DNA from 3 places in the Pseudomonas sp. PDM14 genome. Region 1 is predicted to be linked to each of the others. Evidence: riboswitches for the same ligand, from Rfam matches in the RefSeq annotation. Region 1 holds a riboswitch; each other region holds the start of a gene.
The links. Region 1 has a riboswitch for cobalamin ahead of IB229_RS00945 (TonB-dependent receptor). Riboswitches for the same ligand answer to the same signal wherever they lie in the genome.

Region 1 (7,077 bases):
GCCATTGACGTACTGGTCAATGGCTGGCTGATGTACCAGGTCATCGCCTGTCGCTTCTGGGCCCGCAGCGGCTACTACCAGTCCGGCGGCGCCATCGGCTTTCGCGATCAGCTGCAGGACAGCATGGCCATGCTCCACGCCAGCCCGGCAGCCTGCCGCGACCACCTGCTGCTGTGCGCCGCGCACCAGTTCGTCGAAGGCGACGTGCAGCACTGGTGGCATCCACCGCTGAACCGTGGCGTGCGCACCGCCTGCTCCGACGACTACCTGTGGCTGCCGCTGGCCAGCAGCCGCTACGTGCGCCTGACCGCCGACCATGGCGTGCTCGACGAGCCGGTCGGCTACCTCGAAGGCCGCCTGCTCAACGCTGGCGAGGAGTCCTACTACGACCTGCCGCAGCGCTCGTCCCTGCAGGAAAGCCTCTACCAGCACTGCGTGCGCGCCATCGAGCGTGGCATGAGCCTGGGCGTCCACGGCCTGCCGCTGATCGGCTGCGGCGACTGGAACGACGGCATGAACCGCGTCGGCGAACAGGGGCGCGGCGAAAGCGTGTGGCTGGGCTTCTTCCTCTACGACGTGCTGCAACAGTTCGCCCCGATCGCCCGCCTGCAGCAGGACGATGTCTTCGCCCAGCGCTGCGACGCGCATGCCGCGGCGCTGCGCATCAGCCTCGAAGAACACGGCTGGGACGGAGCGTGGTACCGCCGCGCTTACTTCGACGACGGCACGCCACTGGGCTCCGCGGCCAACGAGGAGTGCCGCATCGACTCCATCGCACAGAGCTGGTCGGTGCTGTCCAACGCGGCCGGAGATGACCGCCGACGTACCGCCATGGACTCGCTGGAGCGACACCTGCTGCGCCGCGACGTCGGCCTGGTGCAGCTACTCGACCCACCCTTCGACAAGGGCGCACTCGACCCGGGCTACATCAAGGGTTACGTGCCTGGCGTACGCGAAAACGGTGGCCAGTACACCCACGCCGCGATCTGGGCGGGCATGGCCTTCGCCGCGCTCGGCGACAGTGTCCGCGCCTGGGAGCTGCTGCGCCTGATCAACCCGGTCAGCCACGGCGACGATGCCGCCATCGCCGTGTACAAGGCCGAGCCCTACGTGGTCGCAGCCGATGTCTATGGCGTGGCGCCACACGAAGGTCGCGGCGGCTGGAGCTGGTACACCGGCTCGGCGGGCTGGATGTACCGGCTGATCGTCGAATCGCTGCTCGGCGTGCAGCGCGAGGGCGCCCGTCTCACCCTGCAACCGGTACTACCGGAATATTGGCCGGGCTTCACCCTGCACTACCGCTTCGGCAGCACGGCGTACCGCATCGAGGTGACGCAGAGCCGCGAGCCGACACAGACCTTCCTGGACGGCGTATTACAGGTCGGCAGCGCAATCACCCTGGTTGACGACGGCGCGCCGCACCACGTGCAGATCCGCTGTCAACCGACGACCGCCCTGCCCTATGCGGCATAACGCACCGACCGCCTCGGGCTCACGTGCGAAGGTAATCGTACTGGGGCCTGATCCTGCCATGCGACACGCACGGTAGCTTCCGCCCCATTGTTTTTGTTGCCGCTGCAGCTACCTGGCCGTCGGCAGCCTGCACACAAGGAGTCACCCATGGCCCGGCCAATTGCCGACATCATCCAAGCCAACTGGCGCCAGCTCGCCAGCCTCGCCCGTGTGGTGTGGGACGAGCTGACCCTCGACGAGCTGATCAAATCCGGCGGCGATGCGCAGAAGCTCATCGGCCTGGTACAGACCCGCTACGACATGACACGCAGTGACGCGGAAAAACAGGTCATGAGCTTCTTCGAACGACATCGCACCACCTGATCATCGCGAGGTTCCAGCATGCTCTGCGCCTATTTCGTGGTTGCCCGTGAATCCGGCAACATCATTCGTGTCATCCGGCGCAGCAGCCCGCCCGACGACAGCGCCACGGTCACCAACGTCTACGCCGCCTGCTCCAGCCTGCATCACTACGAGACGCTGTACGAGAGCGGCCAGGACCTGATCAGCCTGAAGAGCGTGTCGCAGGGCTGGGCCGCATGAAAGCGGTCGCCCAGAGCCTGCTGATCAAGGCACTGGAGTCCGCGACCAACGCCATTCTGATCAGCGACCACGCCGGCACCATCGTCTGGGTCAACCAGGCGGCCCTGGACATGGGTGGCTATGCGCACAGCGAGATGATCGGGCACAACCCGATGCACCAGGAAACCGAGCGCATCCACCAGGAGCGCTACCAGGACATGTGGCAGACGCTGCTCACCGGCAAGCCCTGGCACGGTGAACTGCAGGCCCTGTGCAAGGATGGCAGCCGTTGCCGGGTCAATCAGGTGGTGACACCGCTGCTCGATGACCGTGGCACCATCACCCATTTCATCACCATTCAGCACAGCTTCGCGGTGGTCGAGGAAGACCACGCGGAAATGCGCAGGCTGGCCTACCACGATGACCTCACCGGCCTGCCCAACCGCGCGCTGTTCATCGACCTGGTGCACCAGGCCATCCAGCACGCAGCGCTGCACCACAAGCAGTTGGCGGTGATGTTCATCGACCTCGACCAGTTCAAGATCGTCAACGACACCCTCGGCCACGCCTGCGGCGACAAGCTGCTGGTCGCCGTCGCCGAGCGGCTGAGCCGCGCCGTGCGCCGCTCCGACGTAGTGGCGCGACTGAGCGGCGACGAGTTCGCCATCCTCATCAGCAACCTCGATCAGGCCAGCATCGCCGACACCCTGGCACAGCAACTGATCGCCAGCATCGACCGCCTGTTTCGCATCGACGAACACCAGATCGCCACGCACATCAGTGTCGGTATCAGTTTCTATCCGCGTGACGGCCACTCCTTCGAGGGCCTGATCACCCGTGCCGACGCTGCCATGTACTGCGCCAAGGCGGCCGGCGGTGGCGAGGTGCGCGTCAGCCAGTGGTAAAACGCGGGCGCGTTCAGGGTCGATTCGCCGCGCGCATGCAGGTATCGTCTGCGTCTTCGCCCGATCCGCCAGGAAAGCCCCCGCTCCATGAGTCAGCCAGCCGTTCGTACCGCCCTTCTCGCCGTCCTGTTGGCAAGCGCCGCCCCCGTCCTGGCCAAGGTCGAGATCGAGGCCGTGCAGCACAAGAGCATCGGCCCGATGCTGGTGGCCAAGGTCTCCGAGGACATCGCCCCCGGTGATTACGAGGTGCTGATGAAGGGCATCATGGCCAACCCCGGCACCTTCGCGCAGAAGGTGGTGATGCTCGACAGCATCGGTGGCAGCGTGCCGGAAGCCATCCGCATGGGCCGCCTGCTGCGCGAAACCGATTTCGACACCCTGGTGCCCTCCACCGGCGTGTGCCAGGGCACCTGCGTCTACCTGCTGGCGGCCGGACGCAAGAAGACCGTGCGCGGGCATGTCGGTATCCACCGGCCGTACTACGCCAACGGAGATTCGGCCCAGGGCGAGGCGCGCTATAACGGCGTGCGCTACAACGCTGCGGCCTACCTGCGTGAGATGAACGTGCCAAGCACCCTGATCGAGGAGATGAACCGTATCGACCCGCGGCAGATGCGCGTGCTCAGCCCGGCCGAGCTGGCGCGTTTTCGCCTCAGCTCACCGACCGTCTCCGCGCCAGCACCAGTGGCAGCCCCGGCACCCGCCAAGAAGTAACCATTGCCCCGAGCGGCGCCTGCCGTTAGCATCGCCAGCCAAGGCCGATGCTGCCTGCCGCTCGCACCCTACGGGGTTTGGTGAAAGCATCGTTTCCCGACTTCGCCCCTTTCCATCTCGATTGGCGAACGCCTCAGCAACGCGAGCACTGACCCGCACTTTCGCCAGCAGAAGGATGGATACGCATGCGCGAACTCCCCGACGCCAAGGCCATGGCCAAGGCACTCAGAAACACCCTCAAGCACCAGCAGATCGACATCAGCCACAGCCAGGCGCTGGAACTGGTCGCCGCCCAACTCGGCTACGCCAACTGGAACGTCCTCGCGGCCAAGCTCGCCAGCGCCGAGGCCGATGGCATCCATTTCGCGCAGACGGCGCCGATCTTCCGCATCTTCGATGAAGCCAAGGCGCGGGAATTCTATGTCGACTTCCTCGGCTTCAACCTCGACTGGGAACACCGCTTCGGCGACAACTTTCCGCTGTACTGCCAGGTGTCGCGCGCCGGTCTGGTCCTGCACCTGAGCGGTCACCACGGCGACGCCAGCCCCGGCTCGACCGCCTACATCACCATGCATGGCGTCGAGCGCTTCCAGCAGGAACTGGCCGGCAAGGACTACACCTACATGAAGCCCGGCATCGAAGCGCTGCCGTGGGGCAAACAGGTGACCGTGACCGACCCGTTCAGCAACCGTATCCGCTTCTGCGAGCCGGACGACTGACCGCACTTCCCCTTGACTGACCGGCATGGCACGCGGCGAACGTACTGTTCGCCGCGCGTTTTCCTGCGCCTGCAATTCGCGTCTCGGCAAAACCGTTAACAATTCAACGCGTTGACTCGATTCATCATCGGTGGTCAGATGCGCGCCTGTTTCAGGTGCCCCCTGCCGCCGTGCTTGGGGTGAAACGGGAAACCGGTGCGTCCTTAGCACCTGTTCACGATCTCCTGCCCGTCGGCCAAACAGCGTTAAAAACGTCCTCGGAATGCTCATTTACAGTTCGTAAACTGCGCTTCCTCGGCCATTTTTGCCTCGTTTGGCTCTAGTTCAGAAGATCGTGAACAGGTTCTTAGGGACTAGTCCGGTGCTGCCCCCGCAACGGTAAGCGAGCGAACCATTCGACAGACCACTGTGCCTCGGCATGGGAAGGTGAATGGTTCATGACCCTCGCAAGCCCGGAGACCGGCCTGAACAGGTTGTGCGAAAACCACTGCGCTCGTACGCGCCGTTTTCACGCAGCCTGAAGCATTGTTTGGCAAACCCGCGGTGGGCGGGCGCAGGCCGGTTTCCGTGGGCGCGTGCGCCTGCGATTCCCTATGCGTTGTTCCCTCCGGGATTCATTCATTCCTGTTTCGAGTGGAACGACATGTCCCGTATCTCCCCTAGCAAAACCCTTTCCGGCAAAGCCCTGCGCGCGAGCCTGGCACCCTGCCTGCTCTTCGCCCTGCCGCTGCACGCCGCAGACGACGACACGGCCCTGGCCCTGCCCTCCACGGCCATCACCGAGACGGTAGACCAGCCCGAGCAACCCGACCTGCACACGCCGACCACCACCGGCTCGCGCCTCAACCTCAGCGCCCTGCAGACCCCGGCCAGCGTCACCAGCATCGGCGCCGAGCAGATCCAGAGCCGCAACAACGCCACCGTGCAGGACGCAGTCACCCGCTCGCCGGGCATCACCTTCGTCGGCTCGCCGGGCAACGGCGGCACGGCGCTGTCGGCCCGCGGTTTCAGCGGCCACAGCTCGACCATGCAGCTGTTCGACGGCACCCGCCTGTACGTCGGCGCGGGCACCGTGACGTTCCCGATCGACACCTGGTCGGTCGAGCGCATCGACATCCTCCGCGGCCCGGCCTCGGTGCTGTACGGCGAAGGTGCCACCGGCGCCGTAGTCAACGTGGTGCCGAAGAAGCCCTTCGCAGGCGAGATCCGCAATCGCCTGCGCCTGGGCTACGGCTCCGATGACCGCCGCCAGGGCGCGCTCGACAGTGGCGGCTCGCTGAGCGACAGCCTCAGCTACCGCTTCAACATCAACCAGCAGGCCAGCAACGGCTGGGTCGACCGTGGCGACTCGGAAAGCCTGGCGATCAGCGCCGCCCTGCGCTGGGAGGCCAGCGACGACCTCAGCTTCACCTTCTCCCACGACTACGGCGACCTGCAGCCACAGCAGTACTTCGGCACCCCGCTGGTAGACGGTCGCTACCGCGAGAGCCTGCGTGAGCACAACTACAACGTCGACAACGCCACCGTGCACTACAACGACCAGTCGACCCGCCTGGTCACCGACTGGCGCATCAGCGACAACATCACCGCCAGCAACCAGCTGTACTTCCTCAAGACCCAGCGCCGCTGGCGCAACGCGGAAACCTATACCTGGCAGCCCGGCGACGTGGTAGACCGCAGCGACTTCATCAGCATCAAGCACACCCAGGAACAGCTCGGCGACCGCCAGAGCTTCACCTTCGAGCATTCGCTGTTCGGCCTCGACAGCCGTACCGTGGTCGGCGCCGACTACAACTCGATCCGCTTCGTGCGCAAGCACGACTTCGGCAACACCTACGGCGACAGCGTACCGCTGGGCCAGTCCGGCGGTGGTGGCTACGTCAGCAACGACCCGTACCGTTCGCGCGACGGCAGCCAGGCGCGGCAGTTCTCGCTGTTCGCGGAGAACCGCACCCAGCTCACCGAGCAACTCTCGCTGGTCACCGGCGTGCGCCGCGACCAGGTGCACCTGGACCGTACCGATATCCCTAACGACATCCGCAGCGACCGCAGCCTGACCGGCAACAACTGGCGCGCCGGCCTGGTGTTCGCGGTCAACGACGACCTTTCCGTCTATGGCCAGCACGCTACCAGCACCGAGGGCGTGAACAACCTGCTGACCCTCAATGCCAGCCAGCAGCAATGGGATCTGACCGAAGCCAAGCAGAATGAAATCGGTATCAAGCAGCAGTTTCTCGATGACCGTGGCGAGTGGACCCTGGCCGCCTACCACATCGTCAAGAAGAAGCTGCTGAGCACCGACCCGGCCAACCCGACCGTGCAACAGCAGATCGGCCAGCAATCCTCGGACGGTATCGAGGCGACCCTGGAGCTGAGCCTGCCGTACGCCATCCAGCTGTCCGCCAACGCCGCTTTCGTGCGTGCCGAGTTCGACGAGTTCGCCAGCGGCGCCAACGACTACCAGGGCAACCGCCCGACCAACGTGCCGCGTCGCTCGGCCAACCTGTGGCTGAGCAAGGCCTTCGCCGAGCGCGTCACCGCTGGTGCCGGCGTGCGTTACGTCGACAAGCGCTACGCCGACAACGCCAACGACAGCGAGCTGCCGAGCTACACCGTGGTCGACGCCACCCTCGACTGGCACGTGCAGCCGGACGTGACGCTGGGCCTGCAACTGAACAACCTGTTCGACCGCCAGTACGCCAGCA
Region 2 (7,077 bases), on a different contig from region 1:
GCCCGGCTCATCGCGCTTGTGCGTGCTGCTGGCCAGGGCGTTGAGATCATCGAGTGTGAGGCCTGCTTCGGCAACGACCTGCTCGAGCAAGGCTAGCAGGTCGGCCAGTGGGCAGTCCTTGCGACAACCGATCCCGGCTACCACGATGCTCATCGAGAAAACGCGCCCCGGAGCGAGGCGCGCATGACTCAGGCGGACGGTTGCTTGGTGCGGCTGGCGAACCAGGCGGCAGCCAGACCGAGGGCGGACCAGAACACCGCGTTGGTCAGCAGGGAGGCGAGGATGAATTCGTGCTCAAGGGCTTCCGGGGCCAGGCTCTCGTGCACCTCGGGCTGCGGTGCGCCGATCAGGTGCGGGATGGCCAGCAGTACCAGGCCGCCGATGCGCAGCGCCCAGTTACGACCGAAGGCCAGCAGGCCGAGACCGCCTGCAGTGGCCAGTGCCGTGCCGATCCACCAGTATTGGCGCAGCAGCAGGTCGGCAGCGGCGGTGCCCGGCAGTTCCGGCGGCAGGCCGGCGGATGGCGCCAGGGAGAACGTGGCGAAACCGCCCAGGCCCCAGAGCAGGCCCTGCCAGGTCTTGTTCGGCGCACGCAGGGTGAACAGGCCGGCCAGCATCAGGCCGAAACCGACGGCAACCACCAGGTTGCTCAGGCCGGTGGAGAGCACGCGCTGCCAGCCGTCTTCCGGCGACCAGGCTTCGGCGTCATGGCTGTGCTCGTGAGCGGCGGCGTCGGCCGCGTGGCTGTGTTCGGCGACGACCTCGGTGGCCGGTTCGCTGTTTTCGTAGGTTTCCGCCTGGAGAATCAGCGGAGTGACCCACAGGCTTTGCAGCAGGGTCAGCACGATGGCGGCGAGCAGGCCGGCGAACCCGGCGGTTTGGGCGATACGTTTGATCATTGGAGTCGGCTTCTCGAAAGAGTGGGCGTCGGGCTGCTCAGTGGCAGGGGAACGCAGCGCTGTGGCGGGTATCGTGGGCGGCGTTGTGCATCGCCTCGATGTGCGAGAAACCAGCAACGAAGATTAGCGCCGCGCCGAGCAGGATGCTGCCGACGGCGAGAACCAGGCGTTGCGACAGGGGAAGCGTGACGGCTGCGGAAGACGGAAGCGTGCTGCTGGACATGATCTGACCTTCTGATGAAAAGGGGCAGGGCAGAAGGACGCAGCACGAGCAGGCCCGGCAGGGCCTGAATCCGGCGCGTACCCGCCCACCGCGGGTTGCCAAACTAAGGGGTTCAGGCCGGTCTCCGGGCTTGCGACGACCGTCTCTCGACAGTGTGGGTCAGCCTTCCCATGCGCCTGGCACAGTGACTACGACAACCCTACGTACGCTTACCGTTGCGGGGGCAGCGCCGGACTCGTCTTCGCTCGCAATCGAGCGGATGACCCACCGGCTTCCCGTTTCACCTCGCGCACGCCGGCGCGAGACACCTGAAACAGCCTTTCTAGAACATCACGAAGCGGGCGCGAGCGTCAACTCTGGCGATTGACCTGCCACCGCGGCCTGCGTAGCCTTCGCGCTTTCGAGGTTCTGCGGCGCTTGCGTCGCGGCTAAGAGGGAACACGGCAAGCCGTGGCTGCCCCCGCAACTGTATGCAGCGAGTCGATGCGCGTGACGCCACTGGGCAACCGGGAAGGCAGCGCAGCGATGCCGACCTGCCAGCCAGGAGACCTGCCTCGATGACGCTTTGACAACCGGGCGGGGTGATCCGGTGGTGCACGCATGACGGCCCGGCCGTACATGCCTGTCCTGCTGCCCCCGTTCGCCGCCATCATCGACGCAGGGCCCCGCATGAAATCGCTCGCCAAACTTCCCGTCACCATCGTCACCGGCTTCCTCGGTGCCGGCAAAACCACACTGCTGCGCCACATGCTCGGCAACGCCGAGGGTCGCCGTATCGCGGTCATCGTCAACGAGTTCGGCGAGCTGGGCATCGATGGCGCCATCCTCCAGCAGTGCGCCATCGGCTGCAGCGAGGAAGAGGCCGCTGGCCGCGTCTACGAACTGGCCAACGGCTGCGTGTGCTGCACCGTGCAGGAAGAGTTCTTCCCGGTGATGCGTGAACTGGTGGCGCGCCGTGGCGACTTCGACCATATCCTCATCGAGACCAGCGGCCTGGCCCTGCCCAAACCACTGGTGCAGGCCTTCAACTGGCCGGAAATCCGCAACGCCTGCACGGTCGACTCGGTGATCACCGTGGTCGACAGCCCGGCCGTGGCCGCCGGCACGTTCGCCGCCTTCCCCGATCAGGTCGACGCGCTGCGCAAGCAGGACCCGAACCTGGATCACGAGTCGCCGCTGCACGAGCTGTTCGCCGACCAGTTGGCCAGCGCCGACCTGGTGATCCTCAACAAGACCGACCTGCTCGACGCCAACGCCCTGGCGACGGTGCGCGCCGAAGTGGCGGAAGAACTGCCGGAAGCGGTCAAGGTGATCGAGGCGCGTAACGGCGAACTGCCGCTGGACGTGCTGCTGGGTCTGAACAGCGAGACCGAGCTGCACATCGACAGCCGTCGCACCCATCACGACGATGAGGACGAGGATCACGACCACGACGAGTTCGACTCCTTCTCCGTCGATCTGCCGGAAGCGGAAGAAACGCGCCTGCTGCAGGCGCTGAAAGACGTTGTGGCCAAGCACGGCATCCTGCGCATCAAGGGCTTCGCGGCGATTCCAGGCAAGCCGATGCGCCTGCTGGTACAGGGCGTTGGCCAGCGCTTCGACAAACACTTCGACCGCGCCTGGGGCGCCGAGGAGGCCCGCATCAGCCGCTTGGTGGTGATTGGGCAGGAGCTGGATCAGGCTGCCATCGAGGCCGAATTGAAGGCATCGTTGAGCTGATGCCCCTTGCGCGGACTGCCCACCCTCACCCCCGGCCCCTCTCCCGAGGGGAGAGGGGAGCACTCGCATGCATGGCCGGAACCTCTGCGCTGATCCAACTCCCTCTCCCCCCGGGAGAGGGTTGGGGTGAGGGCGCTTTGGTTTCCTCGATGGTGCCCTGACCCATGCACCTGCTGCGCACCCAGCCCGGCGTTGCCCTGCCAGCCGACAGCGTTGCCGATCTCGGTCAGACGCCCGCCGAGCTGGTGGTGCTGTGCACCGGCGACTCGCACCTGTCGCTGCTGGCAGAGGTCGCTCGTCATCTGCCCGAGGATTACCCAACCCTGCGTCTGGCCAGTCCGGCGCAACTGGGCAACCACGCCTCGGTGGATTTCTACGTCGAGCAGGTGCTGCAGCACGCCAAGGTCATCCTGATTTCCGTGCACGGCGGCGTCAGCTACTGGCGCTACGGCATCGAGCGTCTGGTGGAGCTGGCGGGGCGCGGCAAGACGTTGATTCTGGTGCCCGGCGATGACAGCCCCGATCCCGAATTGACCGGCCTGGGCAACGTCGCCGCCGAGGATGCCGAGCGGCTCTGGCAGTATCTGCGCCAGGGCGGGGTGGATAACGCGCTGCAGTTCTTCCATTGCATCGCCAATCGCTACCTGAGTCGCGACTACGCCTGGGATGCCCCCCGCGCGCTGCCGCGTGTCGGGCTCTACCATCCGCACAAAAGTGACGTGCGCCTGGATGATTGGCGCGCCGAGTGGCAGCCTGACGCGCCGGTGGCGGCGCTATTCTTCTACCGCACCCATGTGCAGGCGGCGAACACCGCCTTCGTCGACACCTTCTGCCAGCGGCTGCAGGCCCAGGGCCTCAATCCATTGCCCATTGCCGTGGCCAGCCTCAAGGAGGCGGCCTGCCTGGCGCAAGTCGAGGATTGGCTGGACGAAGCCGGCGCGAGCATGATCCTCAACACCACCGGTTTCGCCCAATCCAACCCGGAGTCGCCCCAGGCAAGGCCGTTTCGCCGCGATGTGCCGGTGCTGCAGGCGCTTTGCGCGCTGGACAGCGAAGAGCAGTGGCAAGGCAACGCCCAGGGCCTCGGCCCCCGCGATCTGGCCATGCATATCGCGCTGCCGGAGCTGGACGGCCGACTGATCACCCGGCCGATCAGCTTCAAGGGCCTGGCCTGGCGCAGCGAGCGCAGCCAGAGCGATGTGGTCTGCTACCGCGCGCACCTGCCGGGCATGGATTTCGTCGCCGAACTGGCACGGCGCTGGTGCGAGCTGCAGTGCACGCCGGCTGCGGACAAACGCATTGCCCTGGTGTTGGCCAACTACCCGACCCGCGACGGCCGTATCGGCAACGGTGTCGGCCTGGACACCCCGGCGGCGGCGCTGAATATCCTCCAGGCCTTGCAACAGCAGGGTTATCCGGTCGAGGCGTTGCCGCACAGCGGCACCGCGCTGATCCACCAGTTGCTCGGTGGCGTGACCAACGATCTCGACAACCTCGATCTGCGGCCCTGCGCGCAAAGTTTGGCGCTGGACGCCTACCAGCGGTTCTTCGCAGCCCTGCCCGAGGCCAACCGCCAGGCGGTGCTGGCGCGTTGGGGTGCCCCAGAAAACGATCCGATGTTCCGCAGTGGCCGGCTGATGATCGCCGGTCTGCGTTTCGGCCTGACCTTCGTCGGCATCCAGCCGGCGCGGGGTTATCAGGTGGATGCGGCGGCGGTCTATCACGACCCCGACCTGGTGCCACCGCATGGCTACCTGGCCTTCTATTTCTGGATGCGCCATGTGTTCGCCGCCCAGGCGGTGATTCATGTCGGCAAGCACGGCAACCTGGAATGGCTGCCGGGTAAGAGCGTCGGCTTGTCCGAAAACTGCTGGCCAACGGCGATCCTCGGGGCGCTGCCGAACATCTACCCCTTCATCGTCAACGATCCCGGCGAAGGCGCCCAGGCCAAACGCCGTACCCAGGCGGTGATCATCGACCACCTGATGCCACCGCTGACCCGCGCCGAGAGCTACGGCCCGCTGCGGGATCTGGAGCGGCTGGCCGACGAGTACTACGACGCCAGCCAGCTCGACCTGCGCCGCGCCAGTGAGCTGCGCGGCGAGATCCTGCAGAAGGTCCGCGAGGCCAGCCTCGATCGTGAACTGGGTCTGCAGCTCAATGACGACCCCGCCAGCTGGTTGCCGCAACTCGACGCCTACCTGTGCGACCTCAAGGAATCGCAGATCCGCGATGGCCTGCATGTGTTCGGCGAATCGCCGGCCGGTACGTTGCGCCGTGACACTCTGCTGGCCCTGCTGCGCATTCCTCGTGGCGATGGCCAGGGCGGTAATGCCAGCCTGCTGCGTGCCCTGGCCCATGACCTGGCGCTCGACTTCGACCCCCTCGATTGCGACATGGCCGCGCCGTGGGTGGGGCCGCGCCCAGCGATGCTGATTGGCCTCAGCGATGAGCCCTGGCGCAGTGTCGGCGATACCCGTGAGCGCCTGGAGCTGTTGGGACTCAGGTTGATCGATGCACCGGACTGCAAATCCGGTGCATCGAGCGAGGCAGTGCTGCACAGCCTGCGCAGCCGAATTGCACCGTTGCTGGATGCTTGTGGCGATGCCGAGATGCATGGCCTGCTCGATGCCCTCGATGGCCGCTTCGTGCCCTCCGGCCCCAGTGGTGCGCCGAGCCGTGGGCGGCTCGACGTGCTGCCCACCGGGCGCAATTTCTATTCCGTGGACGTGCGCAACCTGCCAACACCCACCGCCTGGCGCCTCGGCGTGCAGGCTGCCGACCGCCTGCTCGAGCGTCACCTGCAGGATGAAGGCGACCATCTGCGTCAGCTGGGCCTGTCCGTGTGGGGCACCGCGACCATGCGCACCGGCGGCGACGATATCGCCCAGGCCATGGCCCTGATGGGGGTGCGCCCGGTGTGGCAGGCGGGTAGCCAGCGGGTCGAGCGCTTCGAGGTGCTCGCTCTCGAGCAGCTCGGCCGCCCACGGGTCGACGTGACCTTGCGGGTCTCCGGGTTCTTCCGTGATGCCTTCGCCAACCTGATCCGCCTGTTCGACGACGCCGTGCAGGCGGTCGCCGATTTGGACGAGTCGGCGGACATGAACCCGTTGTCCGCGCGCGTCTGGCAGGAAGCCTTGGCACTGCAGGATGGTGGGCTGGATGAACTCGAGGCACGGCGTCAGGCCGGCTGGCGGATCTTCGGCGCCAAGCCCGGCGCCTATGGTGCCGGCGTGCAAAACGCCATCGAGGAACGTCTCTGGGAAAGCCGCGCGGATCTTGCCGAGGTGTACCTGAACTGGGGCGGCTATGCCTACGGCAAAGGCAGCGAGGGGACGCCCGCACGGGGCCAGTTCGCCGAGCGCCTGGAGCAACTGCAGGCGGTGCTGCACAACCAGGACAACCGCGAGCACGACATCCTCGACTCCAACGACTATTACCAGTTTCAGGGTGGCATGCTGGCGGCGGTGGAAACCCTGCGTGGCGCCAAGGTGGCCAGCTACCACGGCGACAACAGCCAGCCGGACACCCCGCGTATCCGCAGCCTCAAACAGGAGCTGGCCCGCGTGGTGCGCGCTCGCGCAGCCAACCCCAAGTGGATCGAGGGCATGAAGCGCCACGGCTACAAGGGCGCCTTCGAACTGGCGGCGACCATCGACTACCTATTCGCTTTCGACGCCACCAGCGAGCTGGTCGACGACCACCAGTACGCGCTGCTCACCGACGCCTACCTGATGGACAGAGACACCCGTGACTTCATCCAGCAGCACAACCCCGGTGCCCTGCAGGACATCATCGAGCGCCTGCTCGAAGCCCAGCAGCGCGGCCTCTGGCAGGAGCCGGGCGAGTACCGCGAGGCGCTGGAGAACCTGCTGCTGGACAGCGAAGAGTCGTGACTGCCACGCGAGTCCTGTAGTTGCGCAGCCCGTCCGGTCGCTCTGATCGTTCCCACGCTCCGCGTGGGAATGCCGCTTGTGGCGCTCTGCGCCATGGAATGTCACGTAAGCCTGTATGTCTTGCGGGCGCGGAGCGCCCTCGGATGCATTCCCACGCGGAGCGTGGGAACGATCATTGGGGTCACGTTTGCGTAGGATGGGGCGGGCCGCGCAGGTGGCGCGCAGCGATACCTATCAATGGCCACAGGCATCCGGCGATCTACAGCAGAGTGCGCATCCGTTCAGCCGCATCGCGCAGCATGCGTTCGGTACCATCCCAGCCGATGCAGGCATCGGTGAT
Region 3 (7,077 bases), on a different contig from region 1:
CCAGCGCTGCTTCGACGCCGGCGTCGACGGCCTGCGCGCCGACCTGGTCTGGCTGCGCGCCGCGCGCGCCCATGCCGCCTGGCGCGGCTCGGCGCAGATTGAAAACCTCGACATCGAGGCGGTCGCCGATTTCGTCCTGCGCCATCGCCGCCGTCACGCTTCGCCACCTGCCGCGCAGCCACCTCAGTCGCAGCCGAACCAGGCCGCTCCTGGCGAAACCGTGCAATCGAATCCTGATGGTCAATGGGGCGAGCTGCCGGCGCAACCGCAGGCGGCAGGCGAGCGGCGCGAGCCGCCACGCTGGGCAAAAAAGCCCTGAGCATCCGCCCGCGCCAGCCCCAGGGCGCGGATGCCAGACCTCGACCGGGCAGCCTGATCGGCGGACGCAGTGGCGCCAGCCGCAGCGGCCGGCTGGGCGCCGTCGACTGGCCGGCGAGCCTGCTCAAGGGCCGCCCGCGCAGCGTGCGTGAGCTGCTGCGGCGCCCGCGCAGCGCACAAGCGGATGAACTCTGGCTGGTGATCGTCGACGCCTCGGCCTCGACCCGCCGGCAGGGTGCGCTGAGCCAGGCCAAGGGCCTACTGGCCAGCGTCTTCGACCAGGCCTATCGGCAACGCGTGCGACTGGCCGTGCTGGCGGCCAGCGGTCAGGACGCGACCTGGCGCTGGCAGGGGCAGAAGGCCTCCACTGCGCTGAACGACTGGCTGCAGGATCTGGGTGCCGGTGGCGGCACACCGCTGATCGAAGCGCTACAGCAGGCTTCCGACTGGCTGCTGCGCCGCCAGCGCCTGAAACCCGCCGAAAACCAGCGCCTGCTGGTGCTCACCGATGGCCGCTTGCATGACTGGCCGGCGCTGTTGCCGGCTGCCTGCCCGGCGCTGTTGGTGGACATCGAGTGCGCGCCGATCCGCCTGGGCCGTGCGCAACGCCTGGCTGCCGAGCTGGGGGCCGAATACCAGCATATCGAGGAGATGGCGCTGCAGTCCCGCTGAGCGGGTTCAGCCGCGACGCATGATCAGCTCGGGCACCTCGCGCCCGGCGACGAACTGCTCCTGCACCAGGCGCTGCACATCGGCTTCGCTGGCGATCTGATACCAGGCGCCCGGCGGGTAGACGCTTAGGGTCGGGCCCTGGTCGCAGGGGAATTGGCACTGGGTGCGGGTGATGTGCACGCCACCCGCGCACTCCAGCTTGCCCGCCGCTTTCAATTGTTCGCGTAGCGCCTTCCACAACGGCAGCGCGCCGCGACGGGTGCAGCGCGGGCCGTTGCACAGCAACACGCGGTACTGGTGCTCGGGGATGCAGGACCAGGCGTGGGCATCGGGGAGGACGGGCACGTCGACGCAGCCAAGGTGCTTGTCGCGCTGCTCGATCAGCGCACCGATCGCGTCGAGCGCCTCGCTGTTGCCGCGGGCCACGAACAGTCGATTCGCCTGTTCGCCACCGATGCTCTGCAGTTCGCTGCGCAGCCAGTCCAGGTACGGGCTGCTGCTGTTCGGATCGAGGTCGATCAGCAGCAGCGGCAACTCGCCAGCGGCGACACAGGCGCGTACCTGTTGCCAGAGATCGGCGAAGCCCTCGCTGGTATCGACGATATCCGCCAGGGCTTCGGGGCCACGCAGGGCAATCAGCTGGCGCTGGAACAGGTCGGCGTAGGAGCCACGCTGCAGGTCAGGGCCGACGAGCAGCGTGCGGGCGTAAGGTGAGGCGGGCATGGCGGTTCCGTGTACGGCAAGGAAAGCGGCCGGCAGTTTACCCGAGCCCGCCGGGCAAGGCTTGCAGTGCCTGCCACAGCGCCTCGCCGGTGCTGAATTCGCGCGCCACCGCAGGCAGTGTCGGGCGCGCCAGTATCAGCACCGGCAGGCCGCGCTCGCGAGCCACCTGCAGCTTGGCCTCGGTGGCGCTACCGCCGCTGTTCTTGCTGATCAGCACATCGAAATTTTCCGCGGCGAACAGCGCGCGTTCACGCTCCAGGCTGAATGGGCCGCGGTCGCCGATCACACGTGCTCGGACGTTGCCAGGATGCTCGTCGAGCATGCGTACGGTCCAGAACTGCCCGGCCGGGATCTCGTCGAGGTGCTGCAGCGGTTCGCGGCCGAGGGTGAAGAACGGCCGCTGAAAGAGGCCGAGCGCGGTGCTCAGTTCGGCCCAGTCGGCCACTTCGCGCCAGTCATCCCCGGCGCCAGCCTGCCAGCCGGGGCGGCGCAGCGCCCAGCAGGGGATGCCGGTTTGTTCGGCGGCGCGGGCGGCGTTGGCGCTGATCTGCGCGGCATAGGGATGGGTGACGTCAAGCAGCAGGTCGATGCCCTGTTCGCGGATGAAGGCGGCCAGGCCCGCAGCGCCGCCGAAGCCGCCAACACGCACCTGGCAGGTCAGGTCACTGGGCACTTTGCCCAGCCCGGCGAGGCTGTAGATATGCGGCGGGCCAAGGCGACGGGCGATGGCCAGGGCATCGCCGACGCCACCGAGCAGGAGGAGGCGTGTCATGCCGGCACGGCGCTCGCAGGCTTGTGCAGTTCCAGCAGGGTGATCGGCAGGGCGCTGCGCCAGGTGTCGAAGCCGCCCAGCGGCTGCGCCTGGGCCACGGCGATGCGGGTCAGTTCGCCACCGTGGGTTTCGCGCCAGGCGACCAGCACCGCTTCGCTCTGCAGGGTGACGGCGTTGGCGATCAGCCGGCCACCGGGCTTTAGCTGCTGCCAGCAGTGTTCGAGCACGCCGGCAATGGTCACGCCGCCGCCGATGAAGATCGCCTCGGGGCGTTCGAGGCCGTGCAGTGCCTCGGGTGCGGCGCCGCATACCAGGTGCAGGGCGGGCACGCCAAGGGCGTCGCGGTTGTGCTGGATCAGTTGCTGCCGACTGTTGTCGGCTTCGATGGCGATGGCGCGGCAGCTGGGGTGCGCACGCATCCACTCGATGCCGATGGAGCCGCAGCCGGCGCCGACATCCCACAGCAGCTCGCCGGGCCGAGGCGCCAGGCGGGCGAGGGTGATGGCGCGCACGTCACGCTTGGTCAGCTGGCCATCGTGGCGGTAGGCGTCGTCGGGCAGGCCGCAGGTCAGCGGCAGGTGAGTGGCATCGGCATCGGCCAGGCATTCCACCGCCAGCAGGTTGAGCGCCGCGGCTTCGTTGAGCGCCCAGTCCTGGGCCAGGCCATCGATGCGCCGCTCCAGCGGGCCGCCGAGGTGTTCGAGCACGGTCAGGCGGCTGGGGCCGAAACCGCGTTCGCGCAGCAGCGTGGCAATGGCGGCGGGGCTGCTGCCGTCGTTGCATAGAATCAGCAAGCGCTGGCCCGCGTGGATGTGTGCATGCAACGCTGCCAGCGGGCGGGCCACTACCGAGAGCAGGCTGACCTCCTGCAACGGCCAGCCGAGGCGCGCAGCCGCCAGCGAATAGGAGGAGGGTGCGGGCAGGACCAACAGCTCGTCCGTCGGTATCTGCCGCGCCAGGCTGGCGCCGACGCCGAACAGCATCGGATCGCCGCTGGCCAACACACAGACCGGCGTGCCGCGGTGCTCCAGCACGGGCGCCAGGCTGAACGGGCTGGGCCAGGCCTGGCGTGGTGCGCGAATACAGAGAGGCAACAGGTCGAGCTGGCGCGGTGCGCCGACGATCCTCGCGGCGCCCAGCAGCGCGCGCCGCGCGGCCTTGCCTAGCCCGGCATAGCCGTCTTCACCGATTCCCACCACCGTCAGCCACTGCGCCATGCGCCTTCCTCACTGTAAAACCCGTGCGACGAGCAGGCTTGTCGCTGCGCCGGACAAAGCGGGCATAATAGCGCCTTCGTCGGTGCCTGATGGGTTCGCCCGCAGGCCGAAGAGGGAATACGGAGGAGGCGTCGCTTCCAACCGTGGCTGCCCCCGCAACTGTAAGCAGCGAGTCGTTCCGCGCAGATACCACAGAGAACCCTGTTTCGGATTTCTTGAACTAGAGCCAGGCAAGGCGAAACCAGGCGAAGAAGCGCAATTTACGAGGTGTAAATGAGCATTCTGAGCCTGATTTCAACGCAGCCTGGCCGACGATCAAGGGATTCGAGACGGGTTCTGAGCAATCGGGAAGGTGGTGGAACGATCTTGACCTGCCAGCCAGGAGACCTGCCGACGACGCTGTCGCGAGTGCCAACATCGGGCGGGGTGTACCGATGCCGCAGTACCTGTCTGTTCGGGTGCTGCTGGTCCGGTCGCCGCGCCTTGCTTCTGGTGACCCTTTGAACGAATTGCCCGCCATCGCCGACCTGCCCGTGCCACGCCCTTCGGCGTGCCCCGGGCTGCTGCGCATCGTCGCGGCACTGGACGGCGGCGTCTGCCGGGTCAAGTTGCCCTGCGGCGTGCTCAGCAGCGCCCAGGCCCGCGCTATCGCCAGTGCCGCGCAGGCCTGCGCCAGCGGTGTGCTGGAACTGACCAACCGCAGCAACCTGCAGGTCCGTGGCGTGCGCAGCGACCAGGCGGATCGGCTGATCGCGGCCCTGCTCGACGCCGGCCTCGGCCCGCGCACCCTGGGTGCGGACGATGTGCGCAACCTGCTGGTCAGCCCGGCGGCCGGCCTTGATCCGGCTGCACACCTCGATGTGCGCCCTCTGGCCGAGCAGATCCTCGATCTGCTGCAGGACACGCCGGCGTTCCACGGCCTGTCGCCCAAATTCGCCCTGCAACTCGACGGTGGCGAAGCCCTGAACATGCTCGAACACCCGCATGACCTGTGGCTGAGCGCAGTGCCGGGTGATGACGCCGCACTGGCCTTCGGCCTGGCAGGCAGGCCGCTGGATGCACCATTGGCGCGGGTGCCGCGCGAGCATGCCGTGGCGCTGGTCGAGGCGGTGCTGCAGCTGTTCCTCGATATCGCGAGCGACGAGCAGGTGCGCATGCGTCAGCTGCTGGGCAGCCTCGCGGCCGAGGATTTTCTCGTGCAATTGCAGGCACGGCTGCCATTCGCCTTGCTGCCTGCACAGAGGGTTGCACGCGAGCCGGTGCTGACACGCCTACCGCTCGGCCTTCTCCCCCAGCGCCAAACCGGCCTGCAGATGCTGCTGGCCGCCAGCGACCTCGGGCGCATCGACGCCAGCCAACTGACGGCGCTGGCCGACATCGCCGAGCGTGATGGCGACGGCAGCCTGCGCCTGACGCCGTGGCAGGGCGTGCTGCTGCCGAACATTGCCAGTGACCGTGCGGCCGCCGTGCGTGCTGCCGTGGCCGCGCTGAGGTTGCGCGTGGATGCGGAAGAGCCGCTGACCCAGCTGGTCGCCTGCACGGGCTCCGCCGCCTGCATCAAGGGCCACGCCGATACCAAGGCCGACGCGCTGCGCCTGGCCGAACTGCTGCGCGCTGGTGGTGCACGGCCGCAGGTGCACCTGAGTGGCTGCGCTCGTTCGTGTTCCAGCGCACACACCGCCCCTTTCACCCTGCTGGCGCAGCCCGGTGGCCGCTACCAGCTGTACCAGCGCGCCCCCGGCGTGAGCGGCTTCGGCCGCCTGCTGGCTCCATCTCTCAGTATCGATGACGCTGGCGCCTGGTTCGCCGCGCAGTCCGAACCAGGAAAAACCGCATGATCGAGTACATCCGCGACGGCCAGGAAATCTACCGCCAGTCGTTCGCCACCATCCGCGCCGAGGCCGATCTGTCGGCCATCCCCACCGACCTGGAGAAGCTCGCCGTGCGCCTGATCCACGCCTGCGGCATGGTCGACGTGGTGCAGGACATCCGCTTCTCGCCCGGTGCCGGCGCGGCCGGGCGCAGCGCCCTGGCGGCCGGTGCAGCGATCCTCTGCGATGCGCGGATGGTCGCCGAGGGCATCACCCGCGCGCGCCTGCCGGCCAACAACCCGGTGATCTGCACCCTGCATGACGAACGCGTGCCGGCCCTGGCGCGCGAGCTGGGCAATACCCGTTCCGCCGCCGCGCTGGAGCATTGGCGCGAGCACCTGGAAGGCAGCGTGGTGGTGATCGGCAATGCGCCGACCGCGTTGTTCTACCTGCTGGAAATGCTCGATGCCGGCGCACCGAAGCCGGCATTGATCATCGGCATGCCGGTGGGCTTCATCGGCGCTGCCGAATCCAAGGACATGCTCGCCGCCGACAGCCGCGGCGTGCCCTACGTGATCGTGCGCGGCCGCCGCGGGGGCAGTGCCATGGCCGCCGCGGCAGTCAACGCCCTGGCCACGGAGGTCGAATGATGAGCAACGGCAAGGGGCGTCTGCTCGGCATTGGCGTCGGTCCCGGCGACCCGGAACTGATCACCCTCAAGGCACTGCGTCTGCTGCAAGGCGCGCCGGTGGTGGGCTATTTCGTGGCCAAGGCCAAGGCGAACAAGGGCCAGGGCGGCAACGCTTTCGGCATCATCGAACAGCACCTGACCCCGGCGCAGCAGCGCCTGCCGCTGGTGTATCCGGTGACCACCGAGAAGCTGGAGCCACCGCTGACCTATGAAACGGTGATCAGCGACTTCTACGACACCTGCGCCGTGCAGGTCGCCGCGCATCTGGACGCTGGTCGCGATGTGGCGGTGATCTGCGAGGGCGACCCGTTCTTCTACGGCTCGTACATGTACCTGCATGATCGCCTGTCCGGCGCCTATCACGCCGATGTGGTGCCGGGCGTCTGCTCGATGCTCGGCGGCGCGGCCGTGCTCGGCGTGCCGCTGGTGTACCGCAACCAGAGCCTGTCGGTGCTCTCCGGCGTGTTGCCGGAAGAGGAACTGAAGCAGCGCCTGGCAGTGGCCGACGCGGCGGTGGTGATGAAGCTGGGGCGCAACTTCGACAAGGTGCGTCGCGTACTTGGCGACCTCGGCCTGGCCGGGCGCGCGCTGTATGTGGAGCGCGCGACCATGGACAACCAGCGCATCGTGCCGCTGGACGAAGTCGAGCCGATGGCCTCGCCATATTTCTCGCTGGTGGTGATTCCCGGCGAGAAATGGAGCGGCTGAGTCCTCGAACGCCTGATTCACACGCCCCAGCCTCTTCATTCAAGGTTTTCCATGTCTTCGATTCCCGCCCTGATCATCCTCGGTAACAGTGCGCTGGCCACCGCGCGCCGGTTGCAGACGCTCTACCCGCAGGCGCAGATCCACGGCCTGCGCGGGCGCGTCGAG

Region 2: it holds a riboswitch for cobalamin, as region 1 does, so the genes downstream of both, cobW (cobalamin biosynthesis protein CobW) here and IB229_RS00945 (TonB-dependent receptor) in region 1, are expected to answer to the same signal.
Region 3: it holds a riboswitch for cobalamin, as region 1 does, so the genes downstream of both, cobG (precorrin-3B synthase) here and IB229_RS00945 (TonB-dependent receptor) in region 1, are expected to answer to the same signal.

The regions. Positions count from the first base shown of each region.
Region 1 covers NZ_JACVAQ010000001.1:231,328-238,404, forward strand. Annotated here, with positions in the region: gene IB229_RS00915 (glycoside hydrolase family 94 protein) at 1-1,473, shown strand, start outside; gene IB229_RS00920 (general stress protein CsbD) at 1,621-1,836, shown strand; gene IB229_RS00925 (hypothetical protein) at 1,855-2,055, shown strand; gene IB229_RS00930 (diguanylate cyclase domain-containing protein) at 2,052-2,939, shown strand; gene IB229_RS00935 (hypothetical protein) at 3,027-3,653, shown strand; gene IB229_RS00940 (glyoxalase superfamily protein) at 3,839-4,372, shown strand; cobalamin riboswitch at 4,509-4,855, shown strand; gene IB229_RS00945 (TonB-dependent receptor) at 5,016-7,077, shown strand, end outside.
Region 2 covers NZ_JACVAQ010000002.1:102,859-109,935, forward strand. Annotated here, with positions in the region: gene IB229_RS13170 (cobalamin biosynthesis protein) at 1-153, opposite strand, end outside; gene IB229_RS13175 (CbtA family protein) at 189-899, opposite strand; gene IB229_RS13180 (CbtB domain-containing protein) at 937-1,122, opposite strand; cobalamin riboswitch at 1,220-1,449, opposite strand; cobalamin riboswitch at 1,509-1,694, shown strand; gene cobW (cobalamin biosynthesis protein CobW) at 1,792-2,841, shown strand; gene cobN (cobaltochelatase subunit CobN) at 3,006-6,737, shown strand; gene IB229_RS13195 (3-deoxy-7-phosphoheptulonate synthase) at 6,997-7,077, opposite strand, start outside.
Region 3 covers NZ_JACVAQ010000002.1:112,822-119,898, forward strand. Annotated here, with positions in the region: gene IB229_RS13205 (ATP-binding protein) at 1-319, shown strand, start outside; gene IB229_RS13210 (vWA domain-containing protein) at 244-990, shown strand; gene IB229_RS13215 ((2Fe-2S) ferredoxin domain-containing protein) at 997-1,713, opposite strand; gene IB229_RS13220 (cobalt-precorrin-6A reductase) at 1,751-2,485, opposite strand; gene cbiE (precorrin-6y C5,15-methyltransferase (decarboxylating) subunit CbiE) at 2,482-3,702, opposite strand; cobalamin riboswitch at 3,766-4,112, shown strand; gene cobG (precorrin-3B synthase) at 4,203-5,540, shown strand; gene IB229_RS13235 (precorrin-8X methylmutase) at 5,537-6,163, shown strand; gene IB229_RS13240 (precorrin-2 C(20)-methyltransferase) at 6,160-6,912, shown strand; gene cobJ (precorrin-3B C(17)-methyltransferase) at 6,964-7,077, shown strand, end outside.